DNA from 3 places in the Shewanella sp. BJSY2023SW007 genome. Region 3 is predicted to be linked to each of the others. Evidence: predicted binding sites of a transcription regulator. Region 3 holds the regulator's gene; each other region holds the start of a gene.

The links. The regulator FliA, encoded in region 3, starts transcription of late flagellar genes. The targets are predictions, from matches to a motif close to CTAAAGNTNNNNNNNNNNNNGCCGATA.
Region 1: ACMHXE_RS08995 (VC2046/SO_2500 family protein) is a predicted target of FliA. The motif match lies at 2,972-2,998, and genes of this name have one in related genera.
Region 2: ACMHXE_RS04365 (DUF5610 domain-containing protein) is a predicted target of FliA. The motif match lies at 3,580-3,606, and genes of this name have one in related genera.

The regions. Positions count from the first base shown of each region.
Region 1 is NZ_JBKORL010000057.1:43,746-49,824, reverse strand. Features, by position in the region: gene ACMHXE_RS09005 (putative bifunctional diguanylate cyclase/phosphodiesterase) at 1-1,885, opposite strand, end outside; gene ACMHXE_RS09000 (DUF406 family protein) at 2,089-2,379, opposite strand; gene ACMHXE_RS08995 (VC2046/SO_2500 family protein) at 2,449-2,937, opposite strand; tRNA gene ACMHXE_RS08990 (tRNA-Tyr) at 3,063-3,147, shown strand; tRNA gene ACMHXE_RS08985 (tRNA-Tyr) at 3,186-3,270, shown strand; tRNA gene ACMHXE_RS08980 (tRNA-Tyr) at 3,303-3,387, shown strand; gene ACMHXE_RS08975 (PLP-dependent cysteine synthase family protein) at 3,567-4,631, shown strand; gene queE (7-carboxy-7-deazaguanine synthase QueE) at 4,694-5,362, opposite strand; gene queC (7-cyano-7-deazaguanine synthase QueC) at 5,543-6,079, shown strand, end outside.
Region 2 is NZ_JBKORL010000024.1:638-6,716, forward strand. Features, by position in the region: gene ACMHXE_RS04345 (Fe(3+) ABC transporter substrate-binding protein) at 1-864, opposite strand, end outside; gene ACMHXE_RS04350 (hypothetical protein) at 1,078-1,533, shown strand; gene ACMHXE_RS04355 (glutathione S-transferase N-terminal domain-containing protein) at 1,495-2,085, opposite strand; gene ACMHXE_RS04360 (ferredoxin--NADP reductase) at 2,099-2,848, opposite strand; gene ACMHXE_RS04365 (DUF5610 domain-containing protein) at 2,963-3,541, opposite strand; gene ACMHXE_RS04370 (phosphoglycerate mutase family protein) at 3,678-4,184, shown strand; gene ACMHXE_RS04375 (FMN-binding glutamate synthase family protein) at 4,194-5,684, shown strand; gene ACMHXE_RS04380 (hypothetical protein) at 5,802-6,014, shown strand; gene ACMHXE_RS04385 (hypothetical protein) at 6,028-6,079, opposite strand, start outside.
Region 3 is NZ_JBKORL010000084.1:23,730-29,808, forward strand. Features, by position in the region: gene flhF (flagellar biosynthesis protein FlhF) at 1-1,092, shown strand, start outside; gene ACMHXE_RS14230 (MinD/ParA family protein) at 1,097-1,978, shown strand; gene ACMHXE_RS14235 (RNA polymerase sigma factor FliA) at 1,971-2,690, shown strand; gene cheY (chemotaxis response regulator CheY) at 2,738-3,121, shown strand; gene ACMHXE_RS14245 (protein phosphatase CheZ) at 3,135-3,872, shown strand; gene ACMHXE_RS14250 (chemotaxis protein CheA) at 3,888-6,079, shown strand, end outside.

The sequences.
Region 1 (6,079 bases), on a different contig from region 3:
GCATTGAACTGTAACCCGTACCGAAATCATCAATAGCAAGCCCTACCCCCAAGTCAGCCAGTTCCTGGCATAAATTGGTGGCATAGCGTATATCTTCCATCAACTCGGTTTCGGTGATCTCCAAAATAAGCGTGCCGGGTTTCAAGCGGTAACGATTGAGCAACTGCCAAACCTGTTCATAAAGATTACTGCCGAAAAACTGCCGCGCCGACACGTTCACATGCATGGCGATATTGATATTGTGATGCTGCCACAAATTCAGCTGGCGACAGGCGGCCTCCAGTACCCAGCTACCTATGGCATTGATAAGCCCAGACTGTTCGGCAATATCGATAAAGGCGCCTGGATACAGCACTCCCCGCTTGGGATGGTGCCAGCGGATCAGCGCTTCTGCACCTATGTAACTGCAGCTTTGCAAATCTTTAAGCGGCTGATAATAAAGTTCAAACTGTCTGCCCCGAATGGCGGCATGCAGATCTCTTTCTATCTGGGCATCATCCTTGAACGCCTTGAGCAACGCGCTGTTGAAAAACTGGATTGCCGTACCCTGCTTCTTCTTGGCGTATTGCAGCGCAATATCGGCGCAAGTCAGCGGCGCTACCAACTCGGCGACTTCGGCAATGTCCACCGCCGCCAGTGCCGGCTTGGGATCCACTTGCTCACGGCCAATATTGATAGGGTTACGCAGTTGTTGATAGAGGCGATGACAACAAACATCGATATCGCCGCTATCATCAAGCAACAATGCAAATTCATCGCTGCCCACCCTGGCAATACTGCAGTCGGCATAAAGAGAAGCAAAATGTTTCAGACGGCGGGCAACTTCAATCAGCAGGGCATCACCCTGTTCATGTCCATAGGTATCATTGAAGCGTTTAAAACCAATCAAATCGACCAGCAGCAACTGCCCGCTATAGGTTCTATCGAGCAAACGATTGAAATGGGTACGGTTGTATAGTCCGGTCAGGCTGCAACGCCAGGCCAAGCGTTCAAGTTCGGCCTGATAATTATGCTGCTCGGTACAATCTTCGCTGGAGACCAAGACATAATGGTTACCGCGCTGGGTAATAAATTGACTGGCATGGTATCTGAGCCAATATTCCTGGCCAGACTCCCGATTGAGCATCACTTCACCCGTCGCTGCTTCGCCACGCAACACCTTGGCCAGGGTCATTTCAGCCTGTTTGGGTTGCTGTTTAAAAAAAGACAACTGCTTTAGACTGGCGCCCAGCATTTTCTCTTTTGGGATACCTGTGATCTGTTCATGGGCGCTGTTGATATATTCAATCGCTTCTGTGTGCAGATTGATCAGCATACTGACTTGGGCCGATTGTTCTGCGGCCGACTGAAACAGAGTCAGCAACTCGTCTTTGCGGTAGGCGTCGTGGGTCGCCAAAGTCAGCGCAAGTTGGTCAGCCACTTGCGAGGCCAAATGGATCTCCAAATCACTCCAGTGATGCCCGGCAGAGGTTCGCTCCAAGCTCAAAACACCTTCAATATGGCCATTGATCCTGATAGCGATATCCAGGGCACTGGCAATACCGTTGACGCTAAAATAAACCTCGGCAAGCTCGCTCATACGCCAATCAGCCACCGCATCATTGGCGTCAATATGGCGTTTTTGCTTAAGTTGGTCGATATAAGATGGAATTTGATTGAGGTGTAGTGGACGCGGCGTTTTAAGAGGCTTTCCCGAGCCAAAGCGGGCAACTTCAAACTGCACATGCTGATCCCTGGACCAGGACCAGACACTGGCGTGTTGCACATCGAGATATTGACACAGAAGTTCTGTAGCCAGTTCAGCCGTCTTGGCGAAATCGCCCTGCTGCTTGGCAACCGAGTTGGTCAACAACTCCAGCAATCGCTGATACCTACGTCGCTTCACACATATCCTCAGGTTCCCTTTCGGGCTCAAAGAAACCCGTGCCGAATGCGCGGGCCTGCCATCATATCTCTGCGCGAGATTACACTTTTACATAATACCCAGCAAGATAACTCATACTTTCTTACATTTACCTTGTTGTGTCTTGCTTTGCAGCTTTGGTTTAACAACCAGAACTCTACTGACCATTTGGCTAAAAGTGCAGCTTATGCCAAAGCGTTTTCCAACTGAAAAATCATTTTCTCGGCACTGCAGGAAAAAGTCAGCGCCAAGGTCACTGTCTGCTCTGAACTACTGAGTTCTGCCTTGACATCAGCGAAGCGGCCTTGGGCCAATTGCTTGAGCGCCTCGGCATCAACCATTGCCGACTCACCTTGAAAAGTCAACGAAAGCAAGGTGTCTCCTTCTTCGACGACTGTCCCTATATCCACATAGCTGCCACATTCGGCACAAGTGTCCTGCACATTGGCGGCCTGAGCCTGTTCAATACTCTTCATCTCTTGTCTCCGATACTGAGAGTCACCCATCAGTATAAGCCATGGACGACACCTGGACTGAGGCAAGACTCACGCCGTTTGATATAAACCGGCCAGTTTGCGTTGTTCCGACAGTTGATCAACAAACTCCATCAATACCGCCTTGGGTTGGTTTAAGGTGCCATCAGTACGTAGTCTTGTGTGCCAATCACAATTATTCAGTGCTTCCTGCATCCCGCTGTCTCTCTTCCCCCGAATAACCAAAGGTTCGGGCACCAGGGCCTGGGCCAACTGAAAGCTACGTTCACCGTCACTGAGAAAATGATAACTGTTGTCTACCGGGGAAGGTTCCTGACTCAAGTCCCCAAGCAAAGGTTGAGGCTCAGGCAAGTCAAATTGCTGCCGCAGGACAGCATCCTGTGCAATATCGTCGTGCAGGTGAAACTGAGGCCAATCGCGCACATCCTGAGACAGCAACGCCAAAAGCAGGGCAAACTCACCCCGGCGATGGGACTCAACAGCCAGATTAAGCCGTTCGCCCAATTGCAGTTCATTGATTAAGGAAACATCAGTACGCATAAAAAAACATCAACAAAACAACTCGTTGTTAGTTAATCGACCAAATGATCAGGAACTTTAGCCCTTTTTTTAAAATCGGGCTTTACATGAAAAAGGTTTCTGACTACTATGGCGGCCGCAATTGAGGAGGGGTTCCCGAGTGGCCAAAGGGATCAGACTGTAAATCTGACGGCTCCGCCTTCGAAGGTTCGAATCCTTCTCCCTCCACCATTTGCCTACAATTTAAAAAGACACGAAAGTGAAATCGTGGAGGGGTTCCCGAGTGGCCAAAGGGATCAGACTGTAAATCTGACGGCTCCGCCTTCGAAGGTTCGAATCCTTCTCCCTCCACCATCTTTCACTCCAATGTCTGGCTCCAAATATGTGGAGGGGTTCCCGAGTGGCCAAAGGGATCAGACTGTAAATCTGACGGCTCCGCCTTCGAAGGTTCGAATCCTTCTCCCTCCACCATTTCTTTTTATTCTTTAGTAAAACCTCAAAGCGTTTTATCTACGCCTATACTAATCAACTCCACAGTAATCAATAACCTAACCTGTATCTGTGCCTAAATGCGCCTGAGTTTTCGCTATCCATTGTCATTACCTTTGGTTATGATTAAGACCATCCTGTTATAAGAAAGAACAACAACAATGGCCGATCTCTGGGTAAACGAAGCAATTGCCAAAATCGAAGCCGATTTTCAGCGCAGTGCCGACACGCATTTGATTAAACTGGAACTGCCGGCGGTCGCCGGAGTGGATATCTATCTTAAAGATGAAAGCACCCATCCTACCGGAAGCCTCAAGCACCGTTTGGCAAGATCACTGTTTCTGTACGCCTTGTGTAACGGCTGGATCAAACAGGATACTCCTGTCATAGAGTCCTCATCCGGCAGCACAGCTGTCTCCGAGGCCTACTTTGCCCGCCTATTGGGGCTACCCTTTATTGCCGTTATGCCAGCGTCCACCGCCCGCAAGAAGATACAGCAGATAGAGTTTTATGGCGGCCGTTGTCACTTTGTCAATCACTCCAGCGAAATCTACGCCGAGTCTGAACGGCTGGCGCGGGAGCTGAATGGCCATTATATGGATCAGTTCACCTATGCCGAGCGGGCCACCGACTGGCGCGGCAACAATAATATTGCCAATGCCATTTTCGATCAGATGCAGCGCGAGCCCTTCCCTATTCCCGAGTGGATTGTGATGAGCCCGGGTACCGGCGGCACTTCGGCCACCATTGGCCGCTATATCCGCTATCAACGGCTTTGCACCAAGCTGTGTGTGGTCGACCCGGATAACTCAGTGTTCTATGACTATTTTCAACAAAGAGATGCGGCCATCACCTGTGAGCAAGGCAGTAAGATTGAAGGTATAGGCCGGCCCAGAGTTGAGCCCTCCTTTATCCCGGGGGTTGTCGACTCCATGTTGAAGATCCCCGATGCTGCCTCTGTGGCGACAATCCATTGGCTGGAACAGATCATCGGCCGCAAGACAGGGGCCTCAACCGGCACCAACCTCTATGGCGCCCTGATGCTGGCGGCCGAAATGAAACGCGACAACCGCCAGGGCTCAATAGTGACCCTGATCTGCGATCCCGGTGAGCGCTATCTGGACACTTATTACAACCCCGAGTGGATAGCCGCCAACATAGGGGATATCAGCCAGTATCAAAACAAACTGAAACTGTTTGAAACCACGGGTGAGCTCTGCTGCTAACAACGCGCTTCAGATAACAAAAAGCCGCATCAATGCGGCTTTTTGTCGATTACCACTACGGATTAATCGATATCCAGATACTTGTGAGTCTGGATAGACAAACGCCAGTTGCGTTCGATACAGACTTTCATCGCCAGCGCCGTCGCCCGGCTCTTCTGGCTGATGGGCTGCAGGCAGATAGTCTTGTCTTTGAGATCCAATCCCTGCAGCAGTTGATCCAGCTCCTCAATATGAGCCTCGGTCGCCACCGGATGCTTAATCTCATTTGCCCGCTCCAGCGCCTGACGCAGTACCGGCATCCCACTCTTCATACCGACCTTGGGCGAGACTGTGACCCAGGTATCTGCGCTGCAATTCACCTCAAAGGTGCCACTGGTTTCAATTTGAGTGCGAAAGCCTGCGGCATTAAATGCTTCTGTCATTTCAGTGAGTGAATAGAGACAAGGCTCACCCCCTGTGATCACTATATGCCTGGCATTGAATCCCTGCTGTTTGAACGCCTCCAGTAACGACTTGGCATCATGCTCTGCCCAGCGACCGATACTGCCATCGGTGCGGATCACATCGGCAGGTTTCACCTGATTATGCTCAAGCTTGTCCCAGGTCTGGCGAGTATCACACCAGGGACACCCCACGGGGCAACCCTGCAAACGCACAAAAATAGCCGGAACGCCGGTAAACACACCTTCCCCCTGCAGGGTTTCAAAGACTTCGTTGACGGGGTAGTACATCGGGGTTCCTCATATTTGCCGGGGCGGCATTTATAGAGGAATTTAGCCCCAAGCGCAAGGATGAGCGAATTTTCCGTTTTTTACCAAGCCGGCGCTGACAGCCGGCCAAATTAGGGTAAACTGTGACGATTGAGTCATCCCTTTGAATAGACGCTTATGTCTTCATCCAATCAATCACTTATGTCATCAGAATCAAACGCACCGCAAACCACAGAGCCAATCCAAAGCACTAAGCCAACGATTTCCAAGGCGATAGTCGTTTTCAGCGGCGGTCAGGACTCCACCACCTGCCTTATTCAGGCCTTGGCCCAGTATGATGAAGTACATGCCATCACCTTCGACTATGGCCAGCGCCACCGCCAGGAGATTGAAGTTGCCAAACAACTGGCGCAAAAACTCGGCGCCGCCAGTCACAAGGTGCTGGATGTTACTCTACTCAATGAGTTAGCCATCTCGGCCCTGACCCGCGACAATATTCCGGTATCAAACGACTTGATGGACAATGGTCTGCCCAATACTTTTGTTCCCGGACGCAATATTCTGTTTCTGACCCTGGCGGGGATCTACGCCTATCAGATAGGCGCCGATGCCGTGATCACAGGTGTCTGCGAGACCGACTTCTCCGGCTACCCAGACTGCCGTAATGACTTTATCAAGGCGATGGAGTCTGCGCTGGTACAAGGCATGGACAGACAGCTGCGTTTGGTTACGCCACTC
Region 2 (6,079 bases), on a different contig from region 3:
GACCTCGGCATAGCTCTGTTGGGCGGCATCCGAAGACAGATACTCCATCAGTTTGAGAGCATCGGCCGAGTTAGGTGCATGCTTGGCCAGCGCCATACCCGAGACATTGATATGGGCACCGCGATTTTCCTGATTCGGGAAGTTGATCACCGCCGCTTCGGCCCATGGCCGCTGTTTGGGGTCTTGCAGCATCTTGCCATAGTAATAGCTGTTACCGATGGCGATATCACACAAACCTTCTTTTACCGCCTGCACCTGCGCCCTGTCGTTACCCTGAGGCTTACGGGCCAAGTTACTCTTCAGTCCCTGAAGCCAACTCTTGGCATCGGCTTCACCGTGGTGGGCTATCATGGAGGCCACCAGCGCTATGTTGTAGGGATGCTTGCCACTACGCATACACACCTTACCCTTGTAACGGGCATCGGCCAGGTCTTCATAGTTGATTGTCAGCGGCCCGAGGCGCTCCTTGCTGGAATAGAGATTACGCACCCTCATAGTCAAGGCGTACCAGTTTCCTTCGGGATCCCGGTATTGGGCCGGAATATTCTGCTTGAGCGTGTCACTTTCCACCTGTTTGACCAACTGCTTGTCCACCAATTCCTGCAAGCGGGAAAAGTCAGACGTCAGCACCAGATCCGCCGGTGATAAGCGTCCTTCACGAGCCAATCTATCGGCGATGCCATCTTTGGCAAACACAAAATTAACCTTCACCCCGGTAGCCTGACTGAAGTCATCCAGAATGGGCTTGACCAAAAACTCCTGGCGATAGGAATAAACCGTCACCTCATCGGCGGCGGCCACCGGCAATGTCAAACTGGATGCAGCCAACGCACTGCAAAGTAACAGACCTGTCTTGTAGCTCATATTATTCAGTACCCCATATTGGATGAGTAATTTAATGAGAACTATTTCTAATCAGCTTTATTTTCAGCCTAGTGCAAAAATTCTGACAAGGGGAGTACAAATGAAAACAGACAGAATGGCAGTGGCTGGGAGCAAAGCGATTGGAATCGGCCAAATTGTCGCAAACTAAACTAAACTGAACCTTAAAACTTATACATGGAGAGGGGAAGTATCTTGGATATTTTGGAAATCCTGCTGGCTGTCATGTCTTTGCTACTGATCTTGTTTCTGTTCCGTCACAGGTTAAGACCAGAAAAGCGTCGGCAGGACAGACCCTCTGTCCCCAAAGAGAAACAATATCACTGTGTCTCCATAGTGTTGACGCCAACTGCCTGCCAGGCGATAAGAGCGCTTGAAGGCAAGCGTTTTCTGTCGAAGGAGGCGCCCAGGCTCCCCTTGGCAGAATGTAATTGCAGCCAATGCGACTGCAAGTATCAACATCATGAAGACAGAAGAGTTCCCTTCAGCGATCGGCGACTGGACTATGGTATGAGCCGTGACCTCTATGGCATCTTCGGTGAAACCAACCGCAGAACCCACCCCAAGGGCAGGCGATACTCGGACTTGGCCAAACCGCAAATTACCGAGAAATCATCCAGGACGAGTATCTCGGAAACTCTGCCTGATTGATGCAGATTCCAGCCAGTGTGCCAAGGCCGGCGCCACTTTACGCCAGTCGAGATCCGGATGACGAAAATCAAGGTATTCGAGTAGCACCAACAGCAGTACCTGCCTGGCATCGAGTGGACCGCTCGCGATAATTCCCTGACGCTCCACTTCCATCAAGGCTCTGAGCAGGGCCTGCTCGAAACGACCACTCCAGAAAAGAGAACGAACCCCCTCCTCTTCACGCATCTGTTCCTGCCTTAGGCCAACGGCGCTATCCAACGCGCCTTTAAGCAGTGAGAACTGGCACTCATAAGCCCAGTTTTTTTGGGGCCCAAAGAAACGATCCTGGCCGAATCTAGCGTCCAGATAACGGGCAATGACTTCGCTGTCGAACAGTGCGGCGCCATCGTCCAAAAGCAGACAGGGAATTTTCCCCAAGGGGTTAACCGACAGTAACTCGTCACTGTTATCGAAAGGATTGACCAGCTTTTCATCCAACGCCAAACCCAGCTCGCGGGCAATGACCCTGACCACGCGGGCATAAGGCGAAGCTGTAGAGTAATAGAGCTGCATCCAGACTCTCCTGTTACCAGTATTTTTCGACTGTTATCTGTCCGGGGGCCCGGCGCAGGTTTTTGGCCAAACCTTTATCGATAAGCGCCGCCGTAGCCCCCTGGATCATCCCGGGGTTACCACAAAGCATCAATTGCGAGTCCTTTGCACTTATGCTTAGCCCGGCCTTGGCCTCTATCTCACCGCTTTGTAGGCCATCCGGGATGCGGCAACGCAGCGCACCGTCAAAGTCTTCACGAGTGACACTGGGCACAAACACAAATTGCTCGGGATAGGCCTGTTGATAGCCGCGGATCTTATCGAGATAGGCGAGATCCTGCACTTCTCTGACCCCGTAAACCAGAACCACCTTATCAAACCGCTGCCAAGGTTCAGGAGTATCCAACATGGAAAGAAACGGCCCCACGGCGGTACCGGTTGCCAAAAACCACAGGTGGCGCCCCTGCAATTCCCCTTTTGGGATCTCATCCAGGGTCATGAAGCCGGTGGCTTTGTCTGTCACGCTAATACTGTCACCCGGCTGCAAAGATTGCAGATCCGGCGACAACTGGCCTTGATCTACCGCCACCGCCAGTATTTCAAGATAGTCGGCCCCTGGGGCATTCACCAGCGAATAGGCCCGGGCGATACGTTTATCATCCCTCTGCTGACTGAGCTTAATAAACTGGCCCGCAATAAACGGCGCTATCTCGGCGGCTATCCTCAGGCTGAATAACTTGCTGTTCCAATCGATACGCTCAATGACCCGACCTTCAGTCCACATAGCTTCTCCTTAGGTAACACAAGACGATTATTGCAGCATAACCCCATATTCAGCCAACAAAAACCCCTCATAGTGAGGGGTGTTATCGGCAGGAAAGGTTTCACGTGAGCTCGATTATTCCTGCTCAGTGGTAAAGCTGTCTCTGAATGACTGCAACCCTTGTTGTACCAGAGAGTAGGTTTCATCCACCCCGGTCTTGATATCGCCCTCCAGCACCTTGAGTCCGGAAAGAATATCCGTCGCCTCTTTAAAGCCCTGATCTATGGCGCCGCCGATAACGTCCATAAAACCGGACAGCTGACTGTCAAAGTCCATGCTGGAGTTTTGCTGCTGGTAGACACTGAAGAACTGAGTGGCAAAGCTGACAATTCTGTCGGCCGTGGCCTCGGGAGAAGTATCTATCTGCTGCTCCTGCACCTGCTGCAGGGCATTTTCCCCCATGTAAGGTGCCAGTTCTTCATTGATGGCCTCAATCGCGGCGCGATACAAGAGACTCATGGGTTCGTTACCGCTATTGAGGCTTACTTCCTCCTGCGCCGCCAGAATAGCGTTATTCATCAACTGCTGGCTGATATGGCGGGCACTCTTGCTGCCGGCGACTTCAGATACCGCCTTACCATGATTACCGTCCAGTTGTTGAGTCTTGTCCTTGGCCACCTCAGAGACCTGAGCGCCATGATTGCGGATTTCCATCTTGGTTTCCTCGTATGAAAAGCGTATCTCAGGTTAATTATCGACCAATTCAGCAATTAGTTTAGTGATTGTTTACCCAGGTCGATACTCGAGCTATGATCCCACATGTTATTTAAGTATTTGATAGAAAATAAAAATGGTAAGAATTTTTCTACTGCTTTGTCTTTCAGTGCTTTTTAGTTGGCCGTCCCAGGCCGCCGCCCCCCATCAAACCATATTCCTGGTTAGGCATGCGGAAAAAGCTCAGGGAAGCGATCCCGGGCTGACAGTCGCAGGCAAGGCGCGCGCCGAAGCTCTGGCAGAGGCATTAAGGGACACCCAACTGCAAAGGCTGATGTCGAGTGAGTTTCGCCGAACTCAGGAAACCCTGGCACCGATTGCAACAGCCAAACAACTCAGGATTGAGGTGTTTCCAGCCAAAGTCGGCTTGGAGGCTCACATCAATGCCATAGCAGATGCAGTCAAAGCCAGCCAAGGCAATGTGCTGATCGCCGGCCACAGCAATACAGTTCCGGCCATCATCAAGGCGCTGGGTGGCCCCCTGGTTAGCCTGAATGAGCAGCAATACGATCAACTCTTTATTCTTACCTTGGCAGAACAGGGGCCCACGGGCCTGGTAACCACCCACTTTGGCAGTCAATAAGGATAGAAGATGCGCGAGCAAAACTGGTTTATGTGGGGCCTGGAACTCTTTTCCGGCCTGTTTTTAATAGTCGTCGGCTTAGGACTCTTGGTAATCACTTATATGTATATCGCCGATGTGATGCAAACCAAGCAGGCGGTGCGGCATAACTACCCTGTTGTCGGACGATTCCGGTATTTCTTCGAGAAAATGGGCGAATTCTTCCGCCAGTACTTTTTCGCTCTCGATCGGGAAGAACTCCCCTTCAATCGTGCCGAGCGTAGTTGGGTCTACCGGGCGGCGAAAAATGTCGACCGCACCATAGCCTTCGGCTCCACCAGGCCACTGGAAGCCAACGGCAGCATACTGTTTATGAACACCGCCTTCCCAACACTGGATCAAGACGTTGTGCCGCCAACACCTGTGGTTATCGGCCCTGACTGCGAACATCCCTTTGCCACCAGCGCCATTTGCCATATTTCCGCCATGAGCTTCGGTGCTCTTTCTCGCCCAGCTGTTACCGCCCTTTCCCATGGGGCAGCCCAGGCAGGATGCTGGCTCAACACAGGGGAAGGCGGCCTCAGCGCCCACCACCTCAAGGGAAACTGCGATCTGGTATTCCAGATAGGCACTGCCAAATATGGCGTTCGCAGCGCTGAAGGGCACCTGGATGATGACAAGCTCAGGGAAGTGGCCGCTCACTCTCAGGTGAAAATGTTCGAAATCAAACTCAGTCAGGGAGCCAAGCCAGGCAAGGGGGGAATTCTTCCCGGGGTAAAGGTAACCGAAGAGATAGCCGCGATTAGAGGGATCCCAGCAGGAGAGGATTCCATCAGTCCCAACGGTCATATCGAGTTTCATCATGTCGGCGACATTCTCGACATGATAGCCAGAGTCAGGCAGGTGACAGGCAAACCCACAGGGATCAAGGCTGTCTTGGGTGATACTCACTGGTTGGAAGATTTTCTGGAAGAGATTAACCAACGCGGTCATGACTCGGCTCCCGATTTCTTCACCCTCGACAGCGCCGATGGTGGTACGGGCGCAGCGCCGCAAACCTTGATGGACTACGTTGGCCTGCCGCTGAAAGAGAGCTTGCCACTGCTGGTCGAACAACTGCGGCGGCATGGACTGAAGCAGCGGATTAAAGTGATTGCCTCTGGCAAGCTTATCACACCCTCCAGAGTCGCCTGGGCGCTGGCGCTGGGAGCGGATTTCACCGCCTCTGCCAGAGGGAATATGTTCGCGCTGGGATGTATTCAAGCGCTGCAGTGCAACAAGGATACCTGCCCCACCGGGATAACCACCCATAACAAGAAACTACAACAGGGATTGGATCCCAGAGACAAATCCACCCGAGTCGCCAACTACAACAAGGCATTGCACCATGATCTGGGGATGCTGGCCCACTCCTGTGGGGTCACTGACCCAAGACAACTCAAACCACGCCACGTCAGAATCGTTACCCAAAGTGGCCTGTCGGTATCTCTGGACAAATACTACGCTCACTTCGATCAGTGACGATTTTGTCGCTGTCACCGAAGCGTAACATTGGCCGGATTGTGCGTTGCATCACAAAAGTGGTAAGATCTTGCGCCTAATCAAGACTTGCCACTTCCAGAGGATTTTGAAGTGAAAATGACATTTGTCAGTCAGGTCCCCAAGCCGGAAACGAGCAAAACTGCATCGCTCAGCTGCAAGAATTGCAGCCGTTTGATTGAGATTGAGGGAGAGATGCTCTGTTATCGCGGCGGTAAAATAACTGAACTGACGCCGGTAAACGAAGCGAAAAATAGTTTCAACCTACTGTGCGACGGCTGGCAAGCCGACCGCAACCAAACCAAGAAATAGCATCAACTCAGGCTCAGCTACGCACTTCCCCTTGCGACTGAGCCTGCTTTCTTGACTCACTGATA
Region 3 (6,079 bases):
CGGCAACAGAGCCGTTTGAATGAACAGCTTGGGCAGCAAAGTAACGTCAAGGAACTCGAGATGCCGGCTTGGGCCCAAGGGCTTACTGAAGAGCACAAACCTGCACCACAGTTGCGGGAAAAGACACCGGAGCGGGTAAGCAAGGGCAACAGCGCCAAGCAACAGCAAGAGATGGAGGCCATGCGTGAAGAGCTGGCTTCGCTGCGCGGCTTGTTGACGCACCAGCTGTCCAGTCTAATGGCGGATCAGCGCAGCCGCACCGATCCCGTCGGCGCTATGCTGGAACGTAAATTATTGGAAGCTGAATTCTCCCCTGAAGTTGCCGAGCGTCTGGCATCGCTGAGTCAGCACTATCAAAGCGCTGAGCTTGGACATGCCTTGCCGCAAAGTCTGGCAAACCTGCTTGATAATCAGGGGGATGATTTAATGCGTCAGGGTGGAATTGTCGCCCTGGTCGGCCCTACAGGAGTCGGTAAAACCACGACATTGGCTAAACTGGCGGCCCGTTTTATTGCCCACCATGGCCCGGATTCCGTATTGTTGGTTACCATGGACCATTATCGCATCGGAGCCTTTGAGCAATTGGCAACTTATGGCAAAATAATGGGATGCCCGGTGAAGCAAGCTCATGACCTCAATGAGTTGGAGCAGATACTGTATCAGTTCCGCAGCCGGAAGCTGGTTTTGATAGATACCGCTGGTATGGGTCAAAGGGATATGCGCCTGTACCAACAACTGGATAATCTTGCCGCCAATACCCGTTTGCCTATTCGTAGCTATCTGGTGCTCTCGGCGACCGGCCAACGTCGGGTGCTTGAAGAGGCGGTAAGTCATTTCCAGCGAATTGATCTCGCGGGGGCGGTTTTAACTAAACTTGATGAGTCCGTCTCTTTGGGGGCCGCGTTGAGCGTGTTGATCCAAAGTGGATTATCATTAAGTTATATTACTGATGGTCAAAGGGTTCCTGAGGATATGCAGGTCGCCGATACCCTGACCTTGGCCAAGCAGGCATTGGCCATACTGAACAAGACTGAAGCAAGTCATTTTAATAATAAAGCCAGGTCAGAAGAGATGACCTATGCATTTGAGTAAAGCTATGACCCGGGACCAAGCGAGCGGTTTACGAATGATGAATCAACCAAATAACGAAAAAGTAAAAGTAATTGCCGTGACCGGAGGCAAGGGGGGCGTGGGTAAAACCAGTGTCTCCATCAATACTGCGGTTGCTCTGGCAGAAAAAGGCAAACGTGTCCTGGTTTTGGATGCTGACTTAGGGTTGGCTAATGTGGATGTGATGCTCGGCCTACGCGCCGAACGCAATTTGTCCCATGTGCTATCGGGAGAGTCTGAACTTGATGATATTATCGTTCGTGGCCCAAAAGGAATAGGCATTATTCCTGCCACCTCGGGCACCCAGGCCATGGTCGAACTGACTGCGGCACAGCACGCCGGGCTTATCCGCGCCTTCAGCGAAATGAAAACCCAGTTTGATATCTTGGTAGTCGATACGGCCGCCGGGATCTCGGATATGGTACTCAGCTTCTCTCGTGCATCACAGGATGTACTCGTGGTTGTCTGTGATGAACCCACCTCTATTACCGATGCTTATGCGCTGATTAAGATACTCAGTCGTGAGCATGGTGTGTTCCGCTTCAAAATTGTCGCAAATATGGTACGGAGTTTGCGGGAAGGGATGGAGTTATTTGCTAAGCTCAGTAAAGTAACAGACAGATTTTTGGATGTGGCACTTGAACTTGTGGCAACTATCCCGTTCGACGAGAATCTGCGTAAGTCGGTGCGGAAACAGAAACTGATAGTGGAAGCTTATCCCAAGTCTCCGGCCAGTATTGCTTATCATGGACTGGCAAACAAGATTATGAGCTGGCCTATACCTCAGCAACCTGGGGGGCATCTCGAGTTTTTTGTTGAGCGCTTGGTTCAAAGGACAGATTACCGAGAGGATGGTACGAGTGAATAAAGCGGCTGCATACGCAGGTTTAAACGATAAGACACAGATCGTTGAGCATTATGCACCGCTGGTAAAACGAATAGCCCATCATCTGCTTGCCCGTCTGCCTGCATCGGTTCAACTCGATGACCTGCTGCAGGCCGGCATGATGGGATTGCTGGAAGCTTCATCCAAGTTTGATGGCAGCAAAGGCGCCAAATTTGAGACCTTTGCCGGGATCCGCATCCGTGGCGCCATGATAGATGAGATACGCCGTGGCGACTGGGTTCCGCGCTCGGTTCATCGCAATAACCGGCGAGTCGCTCAGGTGATGGATGAGCTTGAACAGGAGTTGGGGCGGGATGCCCGTGATAGTGAAATTGCCGAGCGATTGGAGATGTCGTTGGATGAATATCATCATATTCTCAATGATGTTTCTACCGGTAAAATCATAGGAATAGAAGATTTGGGGGTAGCGCCCGATGTGTTGATGTCGGAAGATATGCCGGCAGATGACACTTTTGAGGGCCTGGCTCAAAGCCAATTCCAATCAGCCTTAACCGATGCCATTAAGCGCTTGCCAGAGCGCGATGCCTTGGTTTTGTCGCTGTATTATGACGAAGCACTGAATTTAAAAGAGATTGGTGTCATTCTTGAGGTAAGTGAGTCCCGGGTGAGCCAGATCCATAGTCAGGCCATGCTGAGGCTGAAAGCCAAACTCAAGCATTGGACACAAGCGTAATTAATGATTGAGCAACTTATAAGTATGTCAGCTCACCGGAGGAAACCTTGGACAAGAATATGAAGATTCTTATCGTTGACGACTTTTCAACGATGAGACGGATCATTAAGAACTTGTTGCGAGACCTGGGGTTCAATAACACCCAGGAAGCAGACGATGGTTCAACAGCTCTGCCTATGCTGCAAAAGGGCGACTTTGACTTCGTCGTGACCGACTGGAATATGCCTGGGATGCAGGGAATCGATCTGCTCAAGGCGATTCGCGCCGACGAGCATCTCAAACATATCCCTGTGTTAATGGTAACTGCCGAAGCCAAACGTGAACAGATTATTGCGGCGGCTCAGGCCGGCGTGAATGGTTATGTTGTTAAGCCTTTTACCGCGGCTACGTTGAAAGAGAAATTGGATAAGATTTTCGAACGGCTCGGTTGAGTGGGGTGATGCAATGAAAGCAGAGACATCCGGGCTGGTGACTTTGGAGCAGGCACAGGAATTGGTTGCCCTGCTCAGTCAGGGAGAGCAGGACAAGGCCGACGAATTGCTGCGGGAACTGGCGGCTCCCCTGCAAAGGGATCTGTTCGAAGAAGTCGGTAAGTTGACCCGCCAGTTGCACAACGCCTTAGTGGATTTTCAGGTAGATAGCCGCCTTATTGAGCTTGCCAACACTGATATCCCAGACGCCAAAGAACGCCTTACCTATGTCATTGATATGACAGAGCAAGCAGCCAACAAAACTATGGACGCAGTCGAAGAATGCTTGCCTTTGTCGGATGCTCTGAGTACCAATCTGCAAAATGTCAAACCCGCCTGGGATAAGCTGATGCGCCGTGATTTGGCCTTGCATGAGTTCAAGGGCCTGTGTCATGACGTACAACACTTTATGCAACAGAGTGAAGCCGATGCTTGTCGGCTGCGGGAATTACTGAATCAGATACTGATGGCTCAGGATTTTCAGGATTTGACCGGACAGATGATCCGTCGGGTCATAGAACTGGTGCGGGAAGTGGAAAACAGCTTGGTTTCTTTGCTGACCGTGTTCGGTGAGCAGCCGCTGGATGATCTCTGTGGCGCTGAGGATAAGAGCATAGAGGCAGAAGGTCCCATACTGAACGCAGAGCAACGCGAAGACGTGGTGAATGGTCAGGATGAAGTCGATGATCTGCTATCAAGTCTGGGTTTCTAATTAGGAGTCAATTTAATGGCCTTTGATGTTGATGAAGAGATACTCCAGGATTTTTTGATTGAAGCTGGCGAGATCCTTGAGCTGTTGCAGGAACAGCTGGTATCTCTGGAAAATAATCCGGAAGATACAGATTTGCTCAACGCCATCTTCAGGGGATTTCACACGGTCAAAGGCGGTGCAGGATTCCTCGGGTTAGGGCCCATGGTGGATGTCTGCCACGAGGCAGAAAACACCTTCGATTTATTGCGTACCGGTAAGCGCAGTGTCAACTCCGAGTTGATGGATATCATACTGCAAGCGTTGGACACGATTAACACCATGTTCAACCAAACCCAGTCCGGTCAGGAGCAGGAAGCTGCAGATGAAGTGTTATTGGCGAAACTTAAGCTGCTTAGCTCAGGTGCGCCTTTGCCTTCAGAACAGGCTCAGGCGGAAACGCCTGCCGCAGTTGAAACCGGCGATGAGAGTGTTGATGAGTTATTTGATGGCATGCTTGATAGCGCCGCGGTGGAGCTGTTTGAGGAGCCAACTTCACAATCCCCCGAGACATCGAACCAAAGCGGTGCAGCCAGTATAGATGAAATCGATGAAGCCGAGTTTGAAGCCTTGCTGGATGCCTTGCATGGTTCAGGCAAGGGACCTTCTGCCGGTAGTACTCCGGCCCCGAGTAGTGATGCTACCAACTCCAGCGACAGCGCCTCTGTAAGTTCTTCTTCGGATGACATCACTGACGATGAATTTGAACGACTGCTCGATGAGTTGCATGGTAAGGGGCAGTTTGCCGCGGCGCCTGCAGCTAACAGCGCAGTCGTTGAGGAAGCCGCATCTGCCAGTGTCGATGCCGATGAAATCTCCGATGATGAGTTTGAAAAGCTCCTCGATGAGTTACATGGCAAAGGCGCCGGTCCAGGGGCTAAAGCCAGTGGTTCAGAGCCTGCTGTATCCCAACCCTCGGCATCTCAAGCTTCTACATCTCAAGTAGCCCAGTCCAAAGCGCCTGCAGCGGCTACACAAAAGGTCACAGCTGCAACTGCCAAAGTCGAGGCTCCTAAAGCCGCCGCCAAACCTCAGGCCAAGTCTCCAGCTGTTGCTAAAGAGGCTACACCTGCCAAGGCTGCAGCCAGCGTGCCGCAGGGGGAAACCACAGTTCGGGTTGATACGGCTCGTCTGGATGAGATCATGAATATGGTCGGTGAGCTGGTATTGGTGCGTAATCGCCTGGTCAGTCTTGGGATATCCCGTGAAGACGAGGAGATGTCCAAGGCGCTGGCCAATCTGGACCTAGTGACTTCCGATCTGCAGGGTGCTGTGATGAAGACCCGGATGCAGCCGATTAAGAAAGTATTCGGTCGTTTCCCTCGGGTGGTTCGCGATTTGGCCCGCAGCCTCAATAAAGAGATAGATCTGCGGATGATAGGTGAAGACACGGATCTGGATAAGAACCTGGTCGAAGCCCTTGCTGACCCTCTGGTGCACCTGGTGCGTAATTCAGTGGATCATGGTATTGAAATGCCTGATGTACGTGAGGCCAATGGTAAACCCAGAACCGGGGTGATTACCCTGGCAGCCAGCCAGGAAGGTGATCATATTCTGCTTAAAATTGAGGATGACGGCGCCGGTATGGATGCTGGAAAACTCAAAGAGATTGCTATTAGTCGTGGCGTGCTGGATGAAGACAGCGCTGCCCGTATGTCCGATCAGGAAGCCTATAACCTGATTTTCGCCCCCGGCTTCTCGACCAAGGTAGAGATTTCTGATATTTCCGGCCGTGGGGTGGGGATGGATGTGGTTAAGACCCGTATCACCCAACTTAACGGCTCTGTACATATCGATTCAGCCAAAGGTAAAGGCACCCGTCTGGAGATTAAGGTACCCTTGACCTTGGCGATTATGCCCACTCTGATGGTGGAAGTTGCCAAGCAAGTGTTTGCCTTGCCGCTCTCCAGTGTGAATGAAATTTTCCATCTGGATCTGACCAAGACCAATATAGTGGATGGACAACTGACGGTAATTGTCAGGGAAAAAGCGGTGCCGCTGTTCTATCTCGAACGTTGGCTTAGCCGTAAACCCATGAGCTTCCAACATGGTGACAAGAAGCATGGCCATGTGGTTATAGTGCAGCTTGGCACTATGCAGATAGGCTTTGTGGTGGATGCCCTGATAGGTCAGGAAGAGGTGGTGATTAAACCGCTGGGCTCCATGTTGCA